3 regions of the Paucibacter soli genome follow, and region 3 is predicted to be linked to each of the others. Evidence: predicted binding sites of a transcription regulator. Region 3 holds the regulator's gene; each other region holds the start of a gene.

The links. The regulator FNR, encoded in region 3, switches genes on or off when oxygen is low (the NO sensors DNR and NnrR bind a similar motif). The targets are predictions, from matches to a motif close to TTGATNNNNATCAA.
Region 1: the regulator FNR is predicted to act here: its motif matches at 1,714-1,727, upstream of WG898_RS16655 (acetyl-CoA hydrolase/transferase C-terminal domain-containing protein).
Region 2: the regulator FNR is predicted to act here: its motif matches at 1,617-1,630, upstream of cobA (uroporphyrinogen-III C-methyltransferase).

What each region holds. Positions count from the first base shown of each region.
Region 1 is NZ_JBBHJW010000008.1:55,318-58,587, reverse strand. Features, by position in the region: gene WG898_RS16665 (delta(1)-pyrroline-2-carboxylate reductase family protein) at 1-769, opposite strand, end outside; gene WG898_RS16660 (GGDEF domain-containing protein) at 786-1,631, opposite strand; gene WG898_RS16655 (acetyl-CoA hydrolase/transferase C-terminal domain-containing protein) at 1,784-3,270, shown strand, end outside.
Region 2 is NZ_JBBHJW010000002.1:454,190-457,459, forward strand. Features, by position in the region: gene WG898_RS06780 (Crp/Fnr family transcriptional regulator) at 33-734, shown strand; gene cobA (uroporphyrinogen-III C-methyltransferase) at 719-1,537, opposite strand; gene WG898_RS06790 (c-type cytochrome) at 1,668-2,021, shown strand; gene WG898_RS06795 (cytochrome D1 domain-containing protein) at 2,018-3,214, shown strand; gene ahbB (siroheme decarboxylase subunit beta) at 3,217-3,270, shown strand, end outside.
Region 3 is NZ_JBBHJW010000014.1:81,323-84,592, reverse strand. Features, by position in the region: gene hemN (oxygen-independent coproporphyrinogen III oxidase) at 1-891, opposite strand, end outside; gene fnr (fumarate/nitrate reduction transcriptional regulator Fnr) at 1,072-1,806, shown strand; gene WG898_RS23945 (hypothetical protein) at 1,829-2,053, opposite strand; gene WG898_RS23940 (hypothetical protein) at 2,144-2,398, opposite strand; gene ccoG (cytochrome c oxidase accessory protein CcoG) at 2,430-3,270, opposite strand, start outside.

The DNA of each region.
Region 1 (3,270 bases), on a different contig from region 3:
CGCGCGACCAGTCCACGCCGGCCTGCAGCAGGTCGCCGGCCTCGTGCCTTGCACCCTCGGGATCGTCGACGAAGACCTGGCGTGCCCGCACCTGGGTGGCGGGCAGCTCGGCCATGTCGGGGCGGAAGCTGCCGATGCCAACGATCAGGGTCTCGCTCGCCACCTCGTCGGGCAGCACCGCCTTGAGCGAGGTGGTGGCGGCGAGCACGCAATCTCCATAGTCATCGCCCTCGTGCCAGACCGTGGCCGCCAGGCCCGACGCGGCCAGGCGCTGTACGAAGCCGGCGGCGCCGGCGCGCCCCTTGATGCGCAGGCGCAGGCCCGGCCAGACCTCCAGCAGCGCTAGCGCATGCGACCAGGCCTGGCCGCCCGTGCCCACCAGGGTCAGGTCTTGCGGCACGCGGCCGAGCAGGCGCTGGATGCCCAGCAGGCTCACCGCGGCGGTGCGGCGCGCCGTCACCGTGCCGCCATGCAGCAGCGCCAGCGGGCTGCCGTTACGGGCATCGCTGGCCAGCACCAGCCCCTGGATGGTGGGCAGGCCCAGGGCCTGGTTGGCGGGCGTCACCGAGACCAGCTTGCTGATCGCGTATTGGGCGTCGGTGCAGGGCATGGCCAGGTAGCTGCCGCCCTCGGGCAGCGGCAGCACGGCGCGCGGGCAGCTGTGGATGTGGCCGGCACGCAGGTCCAGCATTGCCTGGGCCACGGCGGGTATCAGGCGTGCATAGGGCAGGCGTGCCGCGGTGGCCGCGGCGTCATCGAGCATTTGCATGTGGGGGAAACAGGCGTCAGTTGTTGTTATTCATCATGCTTGGCTTGCCGGGCAGCAGCCCGGCGCCGGCGCGCACGCAGTTGCGGCCCGCGGACTTGGCCGCGGCCAGGGCGGCGTCGGCGTCGTGGATCAGCTGATCCAGCGTCAGATGCTCGGGATGCAGTGCCGCCACGCCCAGGCTGACGCTGACGCGCAGCTCGGCGCCGTTCCAGGCCAGCTGCAGCGCCTCCACGCGCTCGCGCATGCGCTCGGCCACGTCCAGCGCGCCGAGCGGGTCGGTATGCGGCAGGAAGACGATGAACTCCTCGCCGCCGAAACGCGCCAGCACATCGGCGTGGCGCAGGGTTTCGACGCTGGCCGCGGCGATCTCGCGCAGCACCTGGTCGCCGCAGCGATGGCCGAAGCGCTCGTTGACGCGCTTGAAATGGTCCACATCCATCAGCAGCAACGCGCAGGCCATGTCGTAGCGGCGCGCCCGCGACCATTCGCGCTCCACCAGGTCGAGGAAATGGCGGCGGTTCAGGGTGCCGGTGAGTGGGTCCTCGGTGGCGTGGCGCAGCACGCCGTCTTGCGCGCGCTCGACATGCTGCACCAGGCGCAGCAGCAGATAGGCGCTCAGGCCGGTACAGGCCAGCGCCATGCCGCTGGCCACCAGGGCCGCGGCCAGATTGTCGGCCTGACCGAGCAGCGTCAGGCCGAGCTGCGCCAGCCCCAGGCTCAGCATCAACGCGCCGGCGCACAGCAAGAGCCAGGTGCGCAGCAGGCCCAGGCGTTGGACCCAGAGACCCAGCATGGGCAGCCAGCGTGGTGTGTCGATCTCGTTGAACGGCATGGCGAGGAATGGCGTGATGCGCCCGGCCATTGCAGCACAGCTTGCCCTGCCCGGCGCCGCACGTCCCCGGAATGGGGGATGGGCCGGGCGGCAGCGCGCACCAGCGCTTGACTTGCCCAGAATCAAGAATGCCCGAATCAGATGCACCGACACTGCGGACACATGCAGGAAGGAGACCTGAGATGACGATGCTGAATCCTGCGCCCATGCTGGCGCTGAACGACCTGGAAGCCGCGGTGGACGCGGTGCTGGAACGCATTCCGGGCGACATCGTGCTGGCGATCCCGCTCGGCCTGGGCAAGCCCAACCCTTTGGTCAACGCGCTCTACCGCCGCATCGCCGCGACACCGGCGCGGCGGCTCAAGATCTTCACCGCGCTGTCGCTGGAGCGGCCGGTGGGCAAGTCCGAGCTGGAGCAGCATTTCCTCGGGCCCCTGCTGGAGCGCGTGTTCGGCGACTACCCGGACCTGGACTATGTGAAGGCGGCGCGCGCCCAGACCCTGCCGCCCAATATCGAGGTGCATGAGTTCTTCTTCAAGACCGGCGACTACCTCAACAACGACGCGGCCCAGCAGGGTTTCGTCTGCACCAACTACAGCTTTGTGGCGCGCGACATGATGGCCCAGGGCGTGAACCTGATCGCCCAGGCGGTGGCGCTGCGCGAGGACGCCGCCGGCGCTCTGCAGCTCTCGATGTCCTGCAACCCGGACGTGACCCAGGAGCTGATCGAGCGCATGGCCGCCGCCGGCCGGCCGCTGCTGAAGGTGGCGGTGGTGAACGAGCGCCTGCCCTTCATGCCCGGCGCGGCGGCGCAGTGGCCGCTGGAGCGGGTGGACATCTTGCTGCTGCGTTGCCCGCAGGCCAGCCATGAGTTGTTCGGGCCGCCGAACGCCTCGATCAGCTGGGCCGACTACGCCATCGGCCTGCATGCCTCCAGCCTGGTGCGCGACGGCGGCACGCTGCAGATCGGCATCGGCTCGCTGGGCGACGCGGTGGCGCAAAGCCTGATCGTGCGCGATCGCCAGCCCGAGGCCTACCGCAACATCCTCGCCTCGATCTGCCCCGACGGGCTGGCCGGGCGCGAGCTCGGCGGCTTTGCGCAAGGGCTCTACGGTTGCTCGGAAATGTTCGTCAACGGCTTCATGCGCCTGATCGACGCCGGCCTGATACGCCGTGCCGTGTACGAGGACCTGGATCTGCAGGAACTGGCCAATGCGGGCCGGGTGGGCGAGCGCCCCGACCTGGCGGTGCTGCGGGCGCTGGCCGAGCGCGGCCGCATCGCCTCGCCGCTAGAGGCGCAAGACATCGCCTATCTGGAGCGCCTGGGTGCGCTGCTGCCCGGCCGCGTGCCGACCGGCACGGCGCTGGACGATGAGCGCGTGGCGGCGGCGCTGGGCGAGCGCTGGTTGCAGGCCACCATCATGCACGGCGGATTCTTCCTCGGCCCGCGCGATTTCTATCAGCGCCTGCGCGATCTGCCCGAGGCCCAGCTCGAGCGCATCTCGATGACGCGCATCGCCCATATCAACGAACTCTACGGTGACGCCCTGGGCAGCGAGGCCCTGAAGCGCGCCCAGCGCCGCGATGCGCGCCTGTTCAACACCACCATGAAGCTGACCCTGCTGGGCGCGGCCTCGTCGGACGGGCTGGACTCGGGCCAGATGGTCTC
Region 2 (3,270 bases), on a different contig from region 3:
CATAGAAACCGCCATCCACCGGGGAGCCCCATATGCCTGCTGCTGTATTTGATGTGCCGCGTTACCTGGCCGTGTTGCCGCTGTTTGCGGGCCTGTCGGACGCTGACTTGCAGGGTATGGCCCGCGAGGGCGTGGCGGCGCTGCGGCTGGAGCGCGGCACCATGCTGCTGCATGCCGGCGACGCCTGCGACGCGGTGCACCTGGTGGTGACCGGCCATGTCAAGCTCTACACCGTGGCCAGCCATGGCGCCGAGAAGGTGTTCGAGCTGGTGGGGGCGGGTCAGAGCATCGGCGATACCCTGATCTTCAACCAGCAGCCCTACAGCTTCAGTGCCCAGGCACTCACCGAGGCGCTGGTGCTGCGCGTGCCGGCGGCGCTGCTGACCGCGCAGGTGCAGCGCGACCCGGCGTTTGCGCTGCGTTTGCTGGCCGGCGCTTCGCAGCGCATCCAGGGCCTGCTGCGCGATGTGGAGTCCTACTGCCTGCACAGCGGCGCGCACCGCGTGGTGGGCTATCTGCTCGAACAGGGCGGCACCGACGGCCAGGGCTCGGCCGAGCCCATCACGGTTTCTCTGCCGGTCAGCAAGGCCAACGTGGCGGCGCGGCTGTCGCTCACGCCTGAGTACTTCTCGCGCGTGCTGCGCGAGCTGGAGGACGAGGGCCTGATCCAGATCTGCCGGCGCGACATCCGCATCATGCAGCCGCGCCGCCTGGCGCGCTACACCGTGCAGTGAGCGGCTTGCGCGGCCTGCATCCAGGGCGCCAGCTTCTCGTGCAGTGCCGCCACATGGCCGATCACCAGCAGGGCGGGCGAGCGCACGCCCTGCGTGCGCGCCAGGGTGGGTAAGGCGGCCAGGCTGGCGCGCAGGCAGCGCTGGCTGGCCTGGCTGGCGTTGGCGATCAGGGCCGCGGGCGTGTCGGCCGGCAGGCCATGCTCGATCAGCTTGGCGCTGATGATCTCCAGCCCGCTCAGGCCCATATAGATCACCACGGTCTGCTGCGGGCGCGCCAGCATGGGCCAGTCGAGGTCCACGCAGTGCGCCGCCGAGCCATCGGTGGCGGCACGCAGATGTCCGGTGGCGAACACCAGGGCACCGGCGTGATCGCGGTGCGTGAGCGGGATGCCGCTGCCGGCCGCCGCGGCCTGCGCCGCGCTGATGCCGGGGATGGTCTGGAAGCTGATGCCCGCCTCGGCCAGCGCCTCGGCCTCCTCGCCGCCGCGGCCGAAGATATAGGGGTCGCCGCCCTTCAGGCGCAGCAGCGAGCGGCCCTCGCGCACCAGGCGGATCATCAGCTCGATGATGGCCTCCTGGCTCAGGTGGTGGTGGCCGCTTTGCTTGCCCACATAGATCAGCTCGGCCTCGGGGTGCGCCAGCGCCAGCACCTCGGGCGAGACCAGCGCGTCATACAGCACCAGGCGTGCCTCGGCGAGGGCGCGCGCAGCCTTCAGGGTCAGCAATTCGGGGTCGCCCGGACCGGCACCCACCAGGGTCACGCTGGGGGTGCTGAAGTAGCGGGGTTCGTCCAGTCGGCTCATCGTCTTGCTCCATGCGGAAGGCTTGCGGCCATTGTGAAAACAGCGGGCCTGACCCGTCCTTGAACTGGTTCAAGGACAACTGATTGACATCAAGCAAGCATTGGCACATCGAATCAAGAGGTGCGCGGTGATGGGCAAGAGCAGGGGGCTGAGGGTCGGGTTGGCGGCGGTGCTGCTGCTGGCTGCATCGGCAGCGCTGGCCCAATCGCCCGCGCCGGCGCGTCAACAGGCCTTGCTGCGCATGCTCAAGCAGGACTGCGGTTCCTGCCACGGCATGCAGCTCAACGGCGGCCTGGGCCCCGCCATCCATGTGCAGGCGATGCGCGAGCTGCCACGCGGCTCGATCGCCGCCGTCATCTACCACGGCCGCCCCGGCACACCCATGCCGGGCTGGAAGACCATGCTCAGCGCCGAGGAGGCTGAGTGGCTGGCCGGCGTGCTGCAGGGCGAGCCCGTCGCCGTTCTATCCGAAAGCAAACCATGAAGCTGGGTTTTTTGGGTGCCGCCGCGGCGGCCCTGCTGCTCACCGCCTGCGCGCAGGCGCCACAAGCTCCTCAGGCGCCGGCCCGCATCCAGGGCACCGGTGATCTGGGCCTGGTGGTGGAGCGTGCCAGCGGCAGCCTGCAACTGCTCAACACCAGCACGCGCAGCGCGCTGGGCCGGGTGCAGGGCCTGGGTGATCTCTCGCATGCCTCGCTGGTGTACTCGCGCGATGGTGCCTACGCCTATGTGTTCGGCCGTGACGGCGCGCTCAGCAAGCTGCATCTGCCCAGTCTCTCGGTGGTGGCGCGGGTGCAGCAAAGCGGCAACTCCATCGGCGGCGCGATCTCGCAGGACGGGCGCTGGGTGGTGGCGCAGAACTACCAGCCCGGCGGCATCAAGGTCTTCGACGCCCAGGACCTGAGCCTGGTGGCCGACATCCCGGCCGAGTACGCGCCGGGCAAGCTCTCGCGCGTGGTGGGCCTGGCCGATCTGCCCGGGCAGCGTTTCATTTTTTCTCTCTTCGATGCCGACGAGATCTGGCTGGCCGATCTCGCCGAGCCCAAGGCGCCGCGCATCAGCAAGTTCAGGAATGTGGGCCACCAGCCCTATGACGCCCTGGTCACGCCGGACGGCCGCCACTACATCGCCGGCCTGTTCGGCGAGGACGGCCTGGCCAAGATCGACCTCTGGGCCGCCGAGCCCAAGGTCGAGCGCATCCTGCCTGGCTATGGGCGTGGCCAGCAACCGCTGCCCGTGTTCAAGATGCCGCATCTGCGCGGCTGGGCGGTGGCCGGGCGCCTGGCCTATCTGCCCGCCATCGGCCGCCACGAGGTGCTGGTGGTGGACACGCAGAGCTGGGCCGAGGTGGCGCGCATCCCGGTGGCCGGGCAACCGGTGTTCGTGATGGCGCAGCCGGATGGGCGCCAGGTCTGGGTCAACTTCGCCGTGCCCGACTATGACCAGGTGCAGGTGATCGATACCCAGAGCCAACGCATCGTGCATGCCTTCAAACCCGGCAAGGCCGTGCTGCATATGGAGTTCACGCCGCGCGGCGAGGCGGTGTGGATCTCGGCGCGCGACAGCGATCTGGTCAGCGTGGTCGATACGCGCAGCTTCGCCACCCTGGCCACGCTGCCGGCCCAGGCACCCAGCGGCATCTTCTTCACCAGCCGCGCCCATCGCATCGGATTGTGACCATGGACCAGAGCACAGACCTGGATGCCCGCCTGCTGAACGACTGGCAGCAGCGC
Region 3 (3,270 bases):
GATATAGGTGTAGCCATGGCCGACAAAGCCGCTGAGCGCTGCCGACAGCATGTGCAGCTTGTCGGCCGCCACCGGCAGCAGCGTGGCGTCGATGCGGCGCTGCGGCTTGAAGCGCTGCGGCAGATGGGCATAGCCATACAGCGCGATGCGGTCCGGCTTGAGTGCCGCCACCTGGGCGATGGTGCGGGCAAAGGACGCGGGCGTCTGCTGCGGCAGGCCGTAGATCAGGTCCACATTGGTGGATTCGAAGCCCAGGGCACGCGCCTGCACCATCAGCGCTTCCACGCTCTCGTAGCTCTGCATGCGATGCACGGCCTTCTGCACCGCCGGGTCGAAGTCCTGCACGCCAAAGCTCAGGCGGTTGAAGCCCAGGCCACGCAAATGCTGCAGGCGCTCGTTGGTGACGGTGCGCGGGTCCACCTCGATGGACACCTCAGCCCCGGGCGCCAGCTTGAAGCGACTACGGATGTCGTCCATCAGCCGCGTCAACTCCGCATCGCTGAGGAAGGTCGGCGAACCGCCGCCCAGATGCAGCTGCGATACCGACGGCGTGCGCCCAAGGTCCGCCAGCGTCAGGTCCATCTCCGTGACTAGCGCGTCCAGGTACTCGGCCGCCTTTTCATGGTGCTTGGTGATGACCTTGTTGCAGGCGCAGTAGTAGCAGACCGACTCGCAAAAGGGGATATGCACGTAGATGGACAAGGGCGCGCCGCCGCCCACCACCCCACCTTGGGCACGCTGTTGCAAGGCCTGACGATATTGGGAGGCCGTAAAGGCCTCGACGAAGCGGTCTGCGGTCGGGTAGGAGGTATAGCGTGGGCCGGAAACGTCAAAGCGGCGCAACACTTCTTCGGTAATGCCGGGCAGGGGTTCAGCGACTCTTGGTTCCATGGGACCGTACTGTGCCAAGCCGGTTGACTCGGCGTTTGACTTGGGTCAATCTTGCAGCGCAAGCATAGAGAAAGAATGGCGTCAATCTTGAGGAGCATCATGTTCAACTCTATGCACACAGGCACGCCGTCGGGCGCGGAATCCGCCCCAGCTCCCGGGCCAGCCACGATAATTCGCCACATGAATGCCAACCACGCCATCAAGATCGAGCCCTTCAAGGTAGCTTGTTCCAGTTGCAACCTGCGGGAGTTGTGCTTGCCCGTCGGCCTGTCCAAGGGTGACCTGGATCAACTGGACGCCCTGGTGGCCACACGCCGCAATGTCGAACGCGGCGACACGCTGTTCCGTACCGGGGACTCCTTCCAGTCGCTCTACGCGGTGCGCACCGGTTTCTTCAAGACCTGTGTGTCGTCCGAAGACGGGCGCGACCAGGTCACCGGCTTCCAGATGGCCGGCGAGTTGCTGGGCCTTGACGGCATCAGCAATGACCGCCACAGCTGCGACGCCGTGGCCCTGGAGGACTCGCAGGTCTGCGTGATCCCCTACAGCCAGCTGGAAGAGCTGTCGCGCGAGTTCACCGATCTGCAGCATCAGTTCCACAAGATCATGAGCCGCGAAATCGTGCGCGACCATGGCGTGATGCTGCTCTTGGGCAGCATGCGTGCCGAGGAGCGCCTGGCGGCCTTCTTGCTCAACCTCACCCAGCGACTGCAGGCGCGTGGCTTCTCGGCCTCGGCCCTGGTGCTGCGCATGACGCGCGAGGAAATCGGCAGCTATCTGGGCCTGAAACTGGAGACGGTCAGCCGCACCTTCTCAAAGTTCCAGGAAGACGGCCTGCTGGAAGTGAAGCAGCGCCAGATCCGCATCATGGATCAGCCGGGGCTGCAGAAGCTGGTCAACAGCACCACCTGCTGAGCGGCTTCGCCGCAGACCGACGCTAGCCCGCCTCCGGCGGGCTTTGTTGTTTGGACAGGTACAGCGACATCGCCGCTGCGATGCTGATGAGCAGCCAGAAGATGAAGAAGCTGAGCGTGTAGATCGCCGCGCGCGGCAGCGCCATCGGCGCCGCACCGAACCAGCTCAGGTCGCTCGGGTCCACTACCGCAAACACCAGCGCCAAGGTCACCCCGGCCATGAAGAAGGCCGGCCAGAGGATGAGCATGGCCGAACGCACCAGCCCCGGCCGGTCACCTGGTCTGCGCTCCAAAGCTGCATCGTCCATGCGTCCCCCTCGGCTTGCGAGTTTGCGGCCTCAGTGGCCGCCCGTCGCCGCATGGTTGCGGGCCTTGATCGCGGGCTGCAGGGCCGCGCCCTGCTCTTCGGCACTGTCGGCCGACGGACGGGCCTTGGTCTCGATGACCGGATCCGGGAAGCGGATTGCCAGCGTCAGCGTGGCGATGCAGGCAACGATCACCACCGACGGGCCGCCCACCACCAGCCACATCATGCGTTCACGCCACCAGGGCGCAGGCTTGTCGGCCGGGGTCAGGTCTTGCTGTTTGCTCATGGCTTGCTCTTTCTGGTCGCTTGGCCGCCGCTCAACGCGGCAGCACAAAGGTTGATTTTTCCATCAGGCTACCGGCGTCGGTACCCGGGCTGGCGAGGCGGCGGATTTCGAACTGGATCGCATGGGCGCCGGCGCCCGCGCTGGCCGCGACCTCGGGCGGCACACGCAGCGCCACCGAGATCCAGCGCGCTTCGGCGGGCCCGACCGCCACAACCTCCGGCGCGGGCTGCATGCGCAGGCCCGGCAGGCCGGAGGCCGCCAGCGTGAAGCGCTGTTCCTGCTCGGTGGCATTCATGATCTGCAGGCGGTAGACGTTTTCCACATAGCCGTCCTCGACCTGCCGCGCCAGCGCGGCCCGGTCGCGCACCACGTCCACCTTGAAGGTGGTGCGCAGCGCAATGCTCGCCATCAATGCCGTGCTGACGACGAGAAGGATGGCGGTGTAGATCAGCACGCGCGGACGGAACATGCGCGCCAGCAGCTGGCTGCGGGTCAGGTGCTGCGCCAGGCCGTTCTGGGTGTCGTAGCGCACCAGGCCACGCGCATAGCCCATCTTGTCCATCACGCCGTTGCATACATCGACGCAGGCGGCGCAGCCTATGCATTCGTATTGCAGGCCACGGCGGATGTCGATGCCGGTGGGGCAGACATGCACGCACAGATTGCAGTCTATGCAGGCGCCCAGCCCGAGCTGCTGCGGGTCGGCCTTGCGCCCGCGCGCGCCGCGCGGCTCGCCGCGCTCGGCGTCGTAGCTGATGATCAACGTGTCCTTGTCGAACATGGCGCTCTGGAAGCGCGCATAGGGACACATGTATTTGCAGACCTGCTCGCGCATATAGCCTGCGTTGCCATAGGTGGCAAAGCCGTAGAAC